One region of the Priestia sp. VA7 genome, then DNA from elsewhere that is predicted to be linked to it. Evidence: riboswitches for the same ligand, from Rfam matches in the RefSeq annotation. Region 1 holds a riboswitch; the other holds the start of a gene.
What was found. A riboswitch is a leader RNA that binds a small molecule or an ion and turns the genes downstream of it on or off. The one in region 1 is predicted to bind preQ1.
Positions count from the first base shown of each region.

Region 2: it holds a riboswitch for preQ1, as region 1 does, so the genes downstream of both, queC (7-cyano-7-deazaguanine synthase QueC) here and AC0C45_RS24950 (QueT transporter family protein) in region 1, are expected to answer to the same signal.

Region 1 is NZ_JBVQPN010000007.1:25,860-30,958, forward strand. Features, by position in the region: gene AC0C45_RS24940 (YitT family protein) at 1-807, opposite strand, end outside; gene AC0C45_RS24945 (Lrp/AsnC family transcriptional regulator) at 1,191-1,601, opposite strand; PreQ1 riboswitch class I at 1,798-1,842, shown strand; gene AC0C45_RS24950 (QueT transporter family protein) at 1,852-2,340, shown strand; gene AC0C45_RS24955 (hypothetical protein) at 2,774-3,223, shown strand; gene AC0C45_RS24960 (hypothetical protein) at 3,288-3,635, shown strand; gene AC0C45_RS24965 (MFS transporter) at 3,692-4,030, opposite strand; gene rluF (23S rRNA pseudouridine(2604) synthase RluF) at 4,370-5,077, shown strand.
Region 2 is NZ_JBVQPN010000002.1:662,650-667,748, reverse strand. Features, by position in the region: gene AC0C45_RS09890 (hypothetical protein) at 152-442, shown strand; gene AC0C45_RS09885 (NAD(P)H-binding protein) at 475-1,176, opposite strand; gene queF (preQ(1) synthase) at 1,245-1,742, opposite strand; gene queE (7-carboxy-7-deazaguanine synthase QueE) at 1,841-2,572, opposite strand; gene queD (6-carboxytetrahydropterin synthase QueD) at 2,565-3,005, opposite strand; gene queC (7-cyano-7-deazaguanine synthase QueC) at 3,005-3,670, opposite strand; PreQ1 riboswitch class I at 3,901-3,944, opposite strand; gene AC0C45_RS09860 (hypothetical protein) at 4,254-4,607, opposite strand; gene AC0C45_RS09855 (3-ketoacyl-ACP reductase) at 4,815-5,099, shown strand, end outside.

The sequences.
Region 1 (5,099 bases):
GACAACTTCTTTTACTTCGTGGATGACAATAAAAGAATTCGGGTCAATTTGCTGGATTTTCTTTTTAATTTTTAATAGCTCGTTCTTTTTAATAACAACGTAAATAATACGTTTATCTTTGTTGGCGTAGTAGCCGTATCCGTAAAAGATGGTGGCTGCATTTCCAAATTCACTGGTGATGACTTGCGCTATGTCTTTGTATTGATCGGACATAATCGTCATTGCTTTTTTGTTGTGGAAACCTTCGATAACGACATCTACGATTTTGGCACAAAGATAGACGAATATAAAAGTATAGAGCATGTTATTGACGCCAATAGCGAAAACCGATGCTAAAATAATTACACTGTCCATGTAGAACATGCTTTTAGAGATATTATAGCCTTTTGTGTAGTTTAATAAATAAGCCAAAAGAGTTGTTCCACCAGTCGATCCATCCGCTATAAAAATGAGAGCCAGTCCTGTTCCCATTAGTAAGGCGCCGAATACAATTCCTAAAATCATGTCATGAACGTGAAAAGGAATATAGCTGACTAGACCGAGGAAAACGGATGTCATGACAGCTCCTAGAATCGTATAAAGAATCGTTTTTTTGGTTAGAAATTTATAGGCTAAGGCAATAAATATAAGGTTTACAAGAAATGTGCTGATACTTGTAGGGATATGAAATAAATAATATAAAACAAGGGCAATACCAACCGTACTTCCGTCACCTAATTTATTTGGAATGACGAAAAAATCAATGGATGCAGCAACTAAAAGTGCGCCAATAATAATTAAGATAATGTCTTTATAGATTGTTTTCAATATGCAAACCTCCTTGATTATTAGGATATTTTCATGTGGAATCTTGTTTTTACTAGTGTTTCATAAATGATAAAATAAAAAACGTCTTAGAAATTGTCTAGTTATAAAACTGATCAACTTCTAAGACGAAGAATTACGATACGTGTATAGGTCTTAATCCGGCTTTTCTATGCTTCGATGTCACCGATTATATAAACCTCTGACCGCTATGTCAACGCTGTGAGAGATGTTCAACTTTTCAAAAAATAGAAGGCGGTTTCCTACATAAAAAAAAGAATCCTTTGCGATGGTGCAAAGGATTTTCAAATTTATTGGAATAGGGGGAATACGTTATTAGGATTACCATTTTCATAAATTAATATACCTTAATTTTTCAAAAAAATTTATTTGTTAATGACGATTGAAAGTTTGTAATTCACATGCTGATTTAGCTCTGTCAAAAAATCATTTAGTTCTTCATTTGAATGAAATTTGCATTCTAATAAGTAGCAGCCATCGCCGCTGATTTTAAAGTTGTTGATAACGTGCTCCTGCTGACTTTCTAAAAATGTAAGGTAGGGGTGGTGATGAATGCTCTGCGTATAGATATTTAAAAATGCATGGATGATGTAGCCGAGTTTTCGTTCATCAATGTTAATTGTATAGCCTTTGATAATGCCTTCATCTTCTAACTTTAATACTCTAGCAGAAGCGGCTTGTCCGGTTAAATGCACTTTTTCTCCTAATTCTTTCATCTTTATACGTCCATTTTTTGATAGCTCTTCTAGTATGCGTTTATCTGTATTATCTAACATCGCTACAAATCCTTTCGTATTTCAAATCAAAAGGGTTAACTACTTGATGTCACCTATGTATACTGATACGTCTTCTATTTTATACTAAAGAAAAGTAAGAAAAAAGAGCCGTCAATATGTAAGATATAGAAACCGGCAGTAGTTTGTAAACAGCTAGATTGACGAAAGCTTAAGCTTGCTGTATGATTCTTTGAGTGTTTACGTGGTTCGTAACCATCCCACGTTAAAAAACTAAGGAGAGAATAGTAAGATGAATATAAGAACACTTTGCGTTAACGGTCTTTTAGCTGCTATGTATATTGCTGTCAGTATGTTAATCCAGCCGTTTGGCTTCACCAATATCCAATTTCGTATATCGGAAATGTTCAATCACTTAATTGTGTTTAATAAAAAGTACGTGTATGGCATTGTGCTAGGAGTATTTCTGACGAATTTGTTTTTTTCACCAATGGTCGCTTATGATCTGGTGTTTGGGGTAGGACAATCCGTGCTATCATTACTCATTACCATTTTTTCTATGCGCTACATTAAAAATATGTGGGCTCGTATGCTTGTTAATACACTTGTATTTACGTTCACGATGTTTATTATTGCGTTTGAACTGCACTTAGCATTTGATTTACCATTTTTCTTTACATGGTTAACAACGGCTGTTGGTGAGTTCATTGTCATGCTTGTTGGAGCACCAATTATGGCTGCAATTAATAAACGTGTACAATTTAATAAGCTAGTTGGATAAAAAAGATGGGGCTGTGATAAATCTCACAGCCCCATCTTTTTTTCTTTGTTATTCTATAAGTGTAGTGATAAACCCCTTATTATTGAAGAGCTTTTCACGCATGGACAAATTACCCATATCTAGCATGTGAAAAGAGCAGGTCGCGTTTGCGATCTGCTCTTTTTGCGTAAGGCAATAGGAAGTATTCGGTTAGATTATTTTGAAAGAAGGAGTGACAAATCTCACAGCGCATTCTTTTTTCTTTTGTTACGATATACATATAGTTGGCAAACTCCTTATCGAAAAGTTTTTCGCACAACAACACATTACCTATGCGTAGCAATTAAAAAAGCAGACCGATGACGGTTTGCTTTTTTAATTATATTTTACCATTAAATAACTTTTTGGGTTATAATTGTAAAATAACCTTTGTTACTAGAGAGGGGATTGTTTTTTGAATAGAAAGTTAGGAATTCTTGTTTTATTAGCTTTAGCCATCTTATTTGCCGGGTGTTCAAAAGAAGAAGACAACGTTCCTTTAAGAGAACTAGAAAAGATAAGTATTAACGTAATCAAAGAACAAAAAATGAAGCAAGGAATTTCATATGAAATGGAATTAGTAAACAAGAGCGATTTGACCATCAAACAAAATAATGTATTTTTATCCTATCCTTTAAAAATGAAAAACGGTTATTCTGATAATAAATTTAAGGTGTTAGCAGAAGGAAATAAATTAAATATCAAGCCAAAACAAAAGGTGAAGTTAACGGCATTTCTTCCTTACAAAGGAACTAATAAAGAAGCGTTAGGTATTGATGAGCCTGACGTAAAGTGCATAGGGTATTGGAATAAGCTTGATGATTACCATCAATTTTCTTTTGGAGGATCCTTGAAGCAAGAATAATATATAACTATTTGTTAAATGGTGGAACTGAGCGTAAGGGATTGATAAAGGCGGTGAATGAACAGTGAGTGTAGACACGGGTAGATTGATTAGCTTCTTTATTTTATGGGGAACACCCGCTGTTTTTAGTATAGTAGAGTACTTTAAACTGAGTAAAACTGAAAAAAATAAAGCGATACGAGACTTAATATCTTTAAAATCTATTGTAACAACAGGTTTTATATTGACCGGAGGAGTGATAGCGAGTTTAGGGAGGTTGTTATCTCTGCTGCCTCTCCAGGTTATAGGTGCTTTTATTTTAGCAATGGGTGGTATTGTTGGCGCTATTGAAGCATGGAAGGTAAAAAGAAAGAATAGTATTGTTATCCTTGTTTTAATAGTATCTATGATTGCTCTTACATTTATAATATAAATTCTGCATGTAACAAGAGCTGCTCAAATCATGAGCAGCTCTTGTTAGTTTCTTATTTATTGCGTCTCCAGCTGCTGGTCTTTTTTCTTTAACGTAAGAGCGAGCAGGAACGAAACGACGGCGAAAGCGATGGCTACATAATAGACGGTATGTACCCCGCTTGTCATACTTTTTATTTGTAACAGCGTTTTATTCGTTTCATTTGATTGTTGAATAAAGTGCTGAGAAGCCATGGTCATAATACTTGTATACAAAGCGGGTCCAATCGCGCCTGAAACTTGGTTAATCGTATTTGAAATGGCTGAACCGTGAGCATGAAGCGGTTTTGGCACTTGATTTAAAGCAAGCGTCATCACGGGACCGATGTTTAAACCTACGCCATTGGTTGATTCCATGAAAACAGCTCCCTGATATAATTACTAATTGATCGGTCAGTATAATGGTAGCAACCCTATACGGATCAGTCAATCTAGACGTTTAGGTCTTGTATAGGAGTGGAGATTGACGTTAGTTTGACAGGTGTAAGCATTGCTTGAAATGTTAAGAATAAGATTACAAAGTATTTTGGATCTATACTTCTATTACTGTTAAAAAAATATGATCCAGTAATGAAATTAAAAGAAGACGAGAAGCGTATAGCATGTTACGATAGGGACGGTATAGAAATTGACACATATCTGTTTCGAATAGAAGAGACAAATTTTAAAATTTTTAAATGTAAGGTTGTGATTCACCTGAGACTGAATAAATTTATTAGCGAATCTGGCAAAGCGTCAAGACGAGGGGCAGATAAGTTAATTAGTGAAGGAAGAGTAACCGTTAATGGAAAGGTTGCAAAAGTCGGAGATCAAGTTAAGCCTGGCGATGATATTCGAGTAAGCGGCCAACAGCTTCGGATTGCTCGAAATAATGTATATATTGCGCTTAATAAACCAGTCGGCATTACAAGTACGAGTGAAAAAAAAGTAAAGGGAAACATCATTGATTTAGTCAATCACCCTTTGCGTATTCACCACGTTGGACGACTTGATAAGGATTCAGACGGCTTAATTTTACTTACAAATGACGGCGATATTATTAATGAAATTTTACGTGCAGAAAACAAGCATGAAAAAGAATATATTGTTGCAGTAGATAAGCCAATTACACCAGAGTTTATCAAAAACATGTCTGAGGGAGTGAAAATTTTAGGCACAAAAACGCTTCCTTGTGAAGTGACACAGCTGTCTAAGTATGAGTTTCAAATTATTTTAACACAGGGTTTAAATCGTCAAATTCGCCGTATGTGTGAAGTGCTCGGATATGAAGTGTACCGCCTTCAGCGCACTCGTATTATGAATATCCATTTAAATAACTTACCTGTTGGGCAATGGAGAGATTTAACGAAAAAAGAGCGTACGCAGCTATTCAAAGAATTAGACTATGAACCTAAAGAGTGGTAAATCAAAAGACACCAGCCTGTTA
Region 2 (5,099 bases), on a different contig from region 1:
GTTGCACCTTAACATCCTTCGAACTTTTTTTCACTGTATTCCCTCTTTTCTAAAATGTTTCTTTATACAATAATATATGGTTGAGATAAAAAAAGTTTCCTTAAAGAAACAAAAACAGGCCCCATTTTTCTTGAAAGGGGCTTATTTTCGTGTGACAATAACAACAAGCTACTACTATCTTATCTTCTTACCGAAAGGAATTACTAGCATGTTTGATACTGTATTGTTTATCGTTGCTCTTATTGTCATTCTTTTTTTCATCGTGCAGTTCGTTTTTAAACGCAAACAAACTTCAAATAAAAAAACATCCGTTGAACCCATGAATTATGCCGAAGAAGATTCTAACTCCTACACAAGCTGGAGTGAAACTGCTTCTAACCACGCTCATGATGGCGATGGAGATAGCGGTGGAGATGGAGATGCGGATGGTGACGGAAGATAGAAAAAAGCCCCTTCTTATGAAGAGGCTTTTCTTTATTTTGATAATACTCGCTTGCCGTTGGTAAACGAATAATAGCATTCACCTGTATAAATGTCTTGGCTTTCATGTACATGAACCCCACATTTATCTTCAAGAGCAGCTTTCATCATCGATTTGGCTACGTTATACGCTTTAATTGGACGATACTTTCTCCACTTTCCTACAAGGCAAAATGAACACGACTTTAACGTGTATCCCCCAATCTTTTCAAATAGGCGAAACTCTTGGCGCTTGCCTAATAATAACGATGGGCGGAAAAAGTGAGTAGAACGGATATACAAGCTTGCGATATCTTCTTCTACTTGCCCCTTTACTTTACTGTAAAAGAATGGCGAACGAAGATCAGCACCAATTGCTGTGATCGTTAAAAAGTTTTTGCAGCGATATTTTTCTGCACATTTAGCCGCTTTTAAAGGAAATTCGTAGTCCACTCTAATGAATTTCGCTTTTGTTTTTGCTTTTTTCATTGTCGTGCCTAAACAGCAATATACATCATCAACTGCAAAGCATTCTTCATGCTTATCAAGCTCTGAAAAATCAATTTCAAGCTGACGTAGCTTTGTGTGTTCGATTGGTAGCTTTTTTCGAACAAACACTGTCACATGGTTATATAAGCTGTTGCTTAATAACATTTTTAAAAGTTCTTGACCAACAAGTCCGCTTGCACCTAATACTAATGCTGATCTCTGTGACATTCTTTCACCTTCTCACCTGTTGTTTTTGCAATGGAAAACAGGTTGCATACACAACCTGTTTGTTCGAATTAACGATTATCAATTGTTTCTGGGTATAAATCATGATTCATCAGGCGATAATTAGCCATTTCTTCATACTTTGTACCGGGACGGCCATAGTTTGTATATGGATCAATTGAAATCCCGCCGCGTGGTGTGAATTTTCCCCATACTTCAATATATCTTGGGTTCATCAGTTTAATTAAGTCATTCATAATAATGTTCATACAGTCTTCATGGAAATCTCCATGGTTACGGAAGCTGAACAAATAAAGCTTTAACGACTTGCTTTCTACCATTTTCTCATCTGGAATGTAACTAATATAAATGGTTGCGAAATCCGGCTGACCTGTTTTTGGACATAAGCTCGTAAATTCCGGACAGTTGAATTTCACAAAATAATCACGATTTGGGTGTTTGTTATCAAATGCTTCTAGAATCTCTGGTGCATATTCAAACAAATAGTTTGTTCCTTGATTTCCAAGGAGTGATACACCTTCTAATTCTTCATCTTTTCGACCGCTCATTTGTATTTCCTCTCTTTCTACGATTGTCATTCTAACAGCGTTTTTTTATTTTGTATATATCTGTTTTTATTTTTCTTTGTAAATTTTTTGCTATGCGCTTACACGCCTCGTTTATTTCCCCAAACAAGGGCGTGAACCTGCGGCAGAACTCTTACATCGTTCATGTTTTTAGCTGCCACTGCCTTATCGATTAACCATTCATACTTTTTAAGCAATTCTTGTGTTAACGACGCATTATCGATTGTCGTTAAGTCCTCGTTTCCTACTTGAACAAAAAATGGAACCTCAGGATAACGTTCATGAACAGACGCTGCATACTCAAAGTCCTCATCATTAAATACAACGACTTTTATGCTTATGTGCGCCATGCGTTTTTCCTTTATTAATGTTTCTATAATATCGTCTAATACGGCGAAATTTGTTTTCATTAATGAACTTGGAGGCTTAGGAGAAATCGTTAAATCATCGATCTTTAGGAACCAATCCTGATAACGGCTTCCCTGTGTTTCAAGAGCTGCTTTTACCCCATGACTGTGCAAAAGCTCTACAAGTGAACCAATTGCCTTGATAAGCGCAGGGTTTCCTCCAGAAATGGTGACGTGATCAAAGCACTCTCCTCCAATTTCTTTTAGCTCCGTCCAAATTTGTTCTGCTGTTAGCTGACGAATATCGTTTTTAGCAGATCCATCCCACGTAAAAGCTGAATCACACCAGCTGCAGGAATAATCACAGCCCGCGGTACGAACAAACATCGTCTTACGTCCTACAACCATTCCTTCCCCTTGAATCGTTGGTCCGAATATTTCAAGTACTGGAATTGTATTAGCCACGTTTTTTCACCTTCTTTGGGCGGTAAACTACGTAACTTGTCGGCGTTTCCCGCACGAATACTTGTACGCAAGAAGGCTTATTTGGTAGTGTGTCTAGATATTCTTGAACCAACTCATAAATTTTACGAGCAACAACTTCAGTTGTAGGAAAATCATTTGGATTTTCTTCGTTAAAGATAGAATGATCGTTCAATAATGTATGATCAAATTGACCAGAAACAATTTTTTTCAATAGCGCAAAGTTTACTAAAAAGCCCGCTTCGTCTAATGTATCTCCGGCAACAGTTAGATTTACGAAATACGTATGTCCATGGACTTGACGGCATTTTCCTGCTTCTGTGTGAGGAACAAAATGTGCCGCAGCAAACTGCATATCTTTGTTCAGTTCGTATTGATAGTCATGAAATACTTGAGGATACATTTGTTGCAGCATTATTCCTCTCCCCCTTCTTTTGTTTGCATGTATTGATCTAACCCGCGTTTTCGCAATTGACATGCGGGGCATTCGCCGCATCCATCAGCAACAATACCGTTGTAGCATGTTAATGTTTTTTCACGCACATACTCAAGCGCCCCTAGCTCATCCGCTAACGCCCACGTTTCTGCTTTATCAATCCACATAAGAGGCGTATGAATCACAAATTCAAAGTCCATTGATAAATTAAGCGTGACGTTTAACGATTTTACAAATACATCTCGACAGTCTGGATATCCCGAAAAATCAGTTTCACAAACGCCTGTTACGATATGACGACCTCCGCTGTTTTTAGCCAGTACGGCTGCAAATGATAAAAATAACAGATTGCGGCCATCCACAAATGTGGTAGGCAACTCTCCTTCTTTTTGCTCGATCTCAATATCATCTCGCGTTAAGGCATTTGGTGCTAATTGATTTAAAAGTGACATATCTAGTACGGTGTGCTTCACACCTAAATCAGCTGCAATAGCTTTTGCTACCTCTATCTCTTGGCTATGACGCTGACCATATTGAAAAGTAACCGTTTCTACTTCTTTAAAGTTTTTCAAAGCCCAAAATAGACATGTTGTACTATCTTGACCTCCGCTAAATACAACAATAGCTTTTTCATTTTTCATCATTATTGTTCGTCTCCTTTTTGATTGAAATCAAAAGAAGAAGAAACTTTATTGAACCGTTCGTTCCCTTTGTGACTAATTTTATAACACAAAAAAGAGACTGCTCTTTTCCAGCAATCTCCCTAAAAAGCAACTAAGATACACGTCCTCGCCAGCATACACATCAAAAAGACGCGTTGATAGAAAAGCACGTGAAAGAAGACACGCTAAAACCGTGTCTTTTGTCATCAACGATGATCTTAGTTTTTTATAGAGGGAGTTTTCGAACCTCTCCCGTACATATACAAACGTGCACGGCGTTTCTTCTTGAATTGTCATCGTATTATACCACATGCGTATAAATAATGCTATGTTTGTTGGCTTCTATCGCCTTTAGCTGCCTTATTTTTCTTTATATAAGAAAGAGCAATAAATAACGCCGGAAAACAGACGCTTAGTACAAATAAATAAAACGGCCAGTAATATTTTTCAAAATAATTGAAGTACGCTGTGTTGGGAATAATGTAATACGCCACGCCTGTAATGATTAGACCTAAAGGAAAGCTTAAAAAATTACGTATGCGTAAATTACACAATTGGACGATACTTAACTAAATGGCATAGAACACAATGACAACTTTAAAAAAGATAGATAACATCCAAAATAGTGTTCAACTTCGTCTTTTTTTACTAACCCGTCGATGTAAGCAACACCTAAAGTAAATTTTTCTTCAACCGAAATTCGAAACTCTCGTACAACTAAATCCGTGCTCTGTCCCAGTGCTTTTTTCATGCGGGATAAATTATCTCCCACCCTCTCAGATAATTTCTGCTCTTCCTGTGTAGAAGAAGCACCAGTATCCTTAGTGTCCTTAGTGTCCTTAGAGTCCTTCGATTCATCAGCTTTTTCTTTCCGCTTTTTGGATTTATTCGTTAACTCAGATAGTTTTTTTATACGCATTGTTCATCCTCCACTACATTGAACGAAAAGAAACGGAATTTCTTCTTTTTAGTCTCTATAGTTTTTGTATGAAAAGGAAATTTATACTTGAAGCCATTTTAATAATCTTTATTTTTGACATCATTTGTGCATTTCTATAGGATAGTAATGGATAATTCTTTGTTATTATGAAGAATGTTTATGCGGAACATTGAAAGGAGTCTATACATGGCACAATCACTTAAAGGCAAAGTAGCTCTTATTACAGGAGCAGGAAAAGGCATCGGTCGTTCAACTGCGATTGAATTAGCAAAAGAAGGCGTAAATATCGGTTTAATTGCTCGTACAGAGGCAGATTTAAAGGCTGTTGCTTCTGAACTAGAAGCATTTGATGTACAAGTTGCTTATGCAACAGCAGATGTTTCTTCTATGGAAGAAGTAAATGCAGCAGTTGAGCATCTACATACAAAATTAGGGGCAACAGATATCTTAATCAACAATGCAGGAATCGGT